2 regions of the Microbacterium sp. SORGH_AS_0428 genome follow, and region 2 is predicted to be linked to the other one. Evidence: predicted binding sites of a transcription regulator. Region 2 holds the regulator's gene; the other holds the start of a gene.
The links. The regulator LexA, encoded in region 2, represses DNA repair genes until DNA is damaged. The targets are predictions, from matches to a motif close to TCGAACANNTGTTCGA.
Positions count from the first base shown of each region.

Region 1: a site for LexA is predicted at 827-842, ahead of QE374_RS10240 (Rv2578c family radical SAM protein). Genes of this name have one in related genera too.

Region 1 is NZ_JAVIZT010000001.1:2,119,248-2,121,696, reverse strand. It holds gene QE374_RS10245 (M15 family metallopeptidase) at 1-742, opposite strand, end outside; gene QE374_RS10240 (Rv2578c family radical SAM protein) at 851-1,918, shown strand; gene QE374_RS10235 (DEAD/DEAH box helicase) at 1,976-2,449, opposite strand, start outside.
Region 2 is NZ_JAVIZT010000001.1:773,124-775,572, forward strand. It holds gene QE374_RS03815 (histidinol-phosphate transaminase) at 1-319, opposite strand, end outside; gene QE374_RS03820 (LysM peptidoglycan-binding domain-containing protein) at 339-692, opposite strand; gene lexA (transcriptional repressor LexA) at 942-1,613, shown strand; gene QE374_RS03830 (prolyl oligopeptidase family serine peptidase) at 1,673-2,449, shown strand, end outside.

The DNA of each region.
Region 1 (2,449 bases), 1.3 Mb from region 2:
CGTCGAGGGTGCCGCATCCGCTCCCGCAGGGCATGAGGTCCATCGCGAGCCCGAGCTGGTGCTCGCTGAAGCCGGGCCGGGCGCTCGAGACTTCCGCCTCGGCCTGCCCGCCGCGCGCCACGTTCTCCTGGTAGGTCGCGACCTGGGTGTCGTAGGAGCGGTAGCCGCTGAGCTGTCCGAGCGTGCCGACACCGGCCGTCTCGACGGCCTCCGCCATCTGCTGCAGCGCAGCGGCGGCGTCCTGGCGGAGCACCCCGGCGTTGAAGGTCTGCAGGCCCTGCACCTGCACGATGCCCTGTGGTTCGTAGTCGATCGGGTTCAAGGGCCGCTGCTTGTTCACGACGACCCAGCGGCGGGCCGGATCCGACAGCGAGATGCACGGGGCGGTTCCGGAGACGACCGCCTCGCGGAAGGACATCCCCCCGCCGGCGGCCACGATCACGGCCTCGTCGTCGCCGGCTGCGACCGCCGCGGCGACGGCCGGGTCGTCGCAGATGGATGCGGCCGCAGGCGCCCGGGTGAAGACCGGCGCGGGGATGCTCTGTACGGCAGGCGGAGCCGCCGGTGCACCGGGAGCGGCTACCGGCACTCCCCCCAGAAGAGCGCTCACCCACAGGACCCCCACCACGATGGCGGCCATCGCGGCGCACGCGACCGCGACGCGGCGGCGACGGAGGCGCCCGGACGCGACGCGCGCAGCGCGGCGCGAGGGAAGCGTCTCGGGTGACGCGGTGGAGATCACGCTCTATTGTGCCTCCCGTGCGCACGCCCGACGAGTCGTATCAGATCTCTGTGCGATGTGCGATCGTTCTCGGTTGACATCGGATCGAATCTTTGTTCCACTTTCGTCATGCGATGGAACGGTCAGAAGGTGGGCGAGGAGGATGCGTCGGCGTTGCCCGGGATGGAGCGACTCGAGGGGCTCGTGCGCTCGGTGACGACGCCGGAGTTCGCGGGCATGACCTTCCACGAGGTGGCGGCGCGCTCCGCGTTGAATCACGTGCCCGGCTCTTCCGCGATGCCCTTCGACTGGACGATCAACCCGTACCGGGGGTGCAGCCACGCCTGCACGTACTGCTTCGCACGCGGAACGCACACGTACCTCGACCTCGACGCGGGTCGCGACTTCGACACCCAGGTCGTGGTGAAGGTGAACATTGCTGAGGTCCTCGAGCGCGAGCTCGCCCGCAGCTCGTGGGGTCGTGAGCACGTCGCGCTCGGCACCAACACCGACCCGTACCAGCGCGCGGAGGGACGCTACCGACTCATGCCCGGCATCATCGACGCCCTGGCCGCGTCCGGAACCCCGTTCTCCCTCCTCACGAAGGGAACACTGCTACGCCGCGATCTGCCGGTGCTGCAGCGCGCGCACGAGCGGGTCCCCGTGTCGATAGCGATGTCGATCGCCCTGTTCGACGACGACCTGCAACGCTCTGTCGAGCCGGGCACGCCGACGGCCCAAGCCCGCCTCGACACGGTGCGGGCGGCGACGGATGCGGGCTTCCGCGTCACGGTCTTCCTCATGCCCGTGATGCCCCACTTGACCGACTCGATCGCGGCGCTCGACGATGCGTTGCGGCGGATCAAGGCGGCGGGGGCGGTCCGCGTCGTCTACGGCGCACTGCATCTGCGCCCGGGCGTGAAGCCCTGGTTCATGGCGTGGCTGCGCCGCGAGCATCCCGAGCTCGTCTCGAGCTACCTGGGGCTGTATCCGGGAGCGTCGGTGAGCGCTCCGAAGGCGTACCGGCAGTGGCTCGGTCGGCGCGTGCGACCGCTGCTGCGGGTGCACGGACTCGATGGCCGCGACGAGGAGGAGCCGGTGCGTGCGCGGCCGGTCGCACCCGGAGCACGTGCGGCGGCGGCCGCCGCATCCGTGCGTGTCACCGGATCGGCACCGCAGCCCGCGCGCCTGTTCTGACCCGAGATGCGGCAACGCCCCCTCGCACGGGGCGAGGGGGCGTTGCGTGACTCGGCGTCAGGCGGAGGCGACGTCGGCGAGCTGGCGCCCGGCGACCTCCTCGACGACGTCGTCGCCGGGGCGGACCTCTTCGAACGGCGCGTCGATCTCGGCGCGCGAGAGCAGCTCCGTCATGCGACGGCGGCGCTGACGCGGCACCAGGGTGACGACGGTACCGCTGCGACCGGCACGACCAGTACGGCCCGAGCGGTGCAGGTACGTCTTGTACTCGTCGGGAGCATCGGCCTGGATGACCAGGTCGATGTCATCGACGTGGATGCCGCGCGCCGCGACGTCGGTGGCGACCAGCACGTTGACCTTGCCGTCGGTCAGGCGCTGCAGGTTGCGCGTGCGCTTGGCCTGGTTGAGGTCTCCGTGCAGGGCGACGGCGGAGATGCCGGCATCCTCGAAGTTCTCGACGAGCATCTCGGCGAACGCGCGGGTGCGCGAGAAGACGAGCGTCTTGCCGTCGCGGTCCACGAGGGACGCGAG
Region 2 (2,449 bases):
AAGCCTGCAGGATGTGCTGCAGGACCTCGTTGGATCCGTTCGCCGCCCAGATCTGCTCCGCTGCGAGACCGCCGCCGAGGTAGCCGGCGAAAGCCTCGCGCAAGCGGGTGAACTCGCGGTCAGGGTAGCGGTTGACCTGTTCGAGAGCTCTGCCGATCGACGCGAGGATGTCGGACGCCACGTCTGTCGGGACGGGATGCGTGTTCTCGTTGACATTCAACGCCACCGGGAGCGGCGCTTGGGGGGCACCGTAGGGCTTGAGCCCGCGCAGGTCGTCGCGGATCGGCAAATCGTCGAGGCTGATCGTCACGCGGTCCATCGTAGAACCGCGCAGGACCTCACTCGCCCGAGGCGTACTCCGTCGGGATCGCCAGACGCTGACCCGCGCTCACCTGCGCGCCCGGCAGAGTGTTCAGCCGCATGATCGCGTCGACGACGTCGCGGGGGTCGTGCTGCGGGGCGACCTCCTCTGCGATCGACCACAGCGACTCCCCCGCCATCACGGTCACCATCTCGAACGACCCGGTGGCCGCGCCGGGCTCGCGGGAGGCGAGTGCGGATCCGCCGCTGATCACACCGACGGCGAGCGCCGCGACGACGGGCAGAGCGACGAGCCAGGCGAGCACCCGACGACCGCGCGCCGTCAGGCGCAGGCGGGTGGCGACGGGGGCGGCGAACTCGATCGTGCTCATGACGACTCCTTCAGGACGGGAAGAGATTCGTACCCGGCCCCCCGGCCGGGAGAGCCGGGTACGAACTTCTCTTCCGAAGCTATCTTCGATTTACGGTACTGTCAAGCGATCGCGAAGCCGGTCGAGTTTCGAAGACGACACGCCCTCCATAAGGACGGGATCGCCGCCGATCCCCGCTACGGTTTCGCTGAAGAGACCGAATCACCGACCTCCGACATTCGAACGGAACAGACCCGACGGGAGTGCCGCATGGCCACCAACCAGAAGCCGCAGACCCGCCGGCGCAAGAGCCTCAGCGACAAGCAGCTCGCGATCCTCGAGGTCATCCAGCACTCCATCGCGCGCCACGGCTACCCGCCGAGCATGCGCGAGATCGGCGACGCGGTCGGGCTGAAGTCGCTCTCGAGCGTCACGCACCAGCTCAACCAGCTGGAGCTCTCCGGCTATCTCCGTCGCGACCCCGGCAAGACGCGTGCGATGGAGGTCCTGATCGATCTGCCGGGAACCGCCGCCGAGAACCCGGCCGATACCGCGCCCGCCGTGGGCGATGCCGCGCTGGTGCCGCTCGTGGGCCGCATCGCGGCGGGTGTGCCGATCACGGCCGACCAGCACGTCGAGGAGATCTTTCCGCTGCCCCGCCAGCTCGTGGGCAAGGGAGATCTGTTCATGCTGAAGGTGTCCGGGGACTCGATGATCGACGCCGCGATCTGCGACGGCGACTGGGTCGTGGTCCGTTCGCAGCCGACGGCGGAGAACGGCGACATCGTCGCCGCGATGCTCGACGGGGAGGCGACCGTGAAGACGTTCCGGCGCCGCGACGGACACGTCTGGCTGCTGCCGCGCAACACGGCCTTCGAGCCGATCCTCGGCGACGACGCCGTCGTCCTCGGAAAGGTCGTCGCGCTGATGCGCGCGGTCTGACTCGCCGGCTCGCCTGATCCCCGCTGGGCGTGCCCGGAGCAGCCGCGTAGCGTGGGGGCATGACCGCCTCCAGCACCTATGGTTCCTGGCCCTCGCCCGTCTCGGCCGCCGACGTCGCGAGTTCCTCCACGCGCTTCGACGGTGCGCGGTTCGTGGGCGACGAGATCTGGTGGGCGCAGTCGGTACCTGAGGAGGGCGGCCGCATGTCGGTGCGCCGCCGACAGAGCGACGGTCGGACGGTGGACGTCCTTCCCGCTCCGTGGAGCGCTCGGTCCCGGGTGCACGAGTACGGCGGCGGCGCGTGGTGCGCCGCCGAGGACGGCCGGCTCTTCTTCGTGGAAGGGAGCGATCAGCGCGTCTACACCCTCGGCTCCGGCGGCGCTCCGACCCCGTTGACGCGGGAGGAGGACGGCACGGCGTTCGGGGGTCTCGTATGGGCGGCCGGCCGCCTGCTCGCGGTGCGCGAGCGCACTGCGACATCCGGCGGCGAACGCGCGATCGTCGAGATCTCGCTGGACGGCACCGGCGCGCGGGTCGTCGCACACGGTGACGACTTCGTCGCCCAGCCTGCGCTGTCTCCCGACGGGCGCCGTCTCGCATGGATCGGCTGGAACCACCCCGATCTGCCGTGGGATCGCGCCCGCCTTCATGTCGGGCGTCTGCGCGACGGCGTGGTCGCCGATGCGATCGACGTCACGGATGGCGCGACGTCGGCGCTCCAGCCGGTGTGGACCGGTGCCGACGAGCTGCTCTACCTCGATGACACGTCCGGCCGGTGGCAGGTGCAGCGCGTGGAACCGGACACCGGCGAGCGCAGTGCCCTGACCCACGACGAC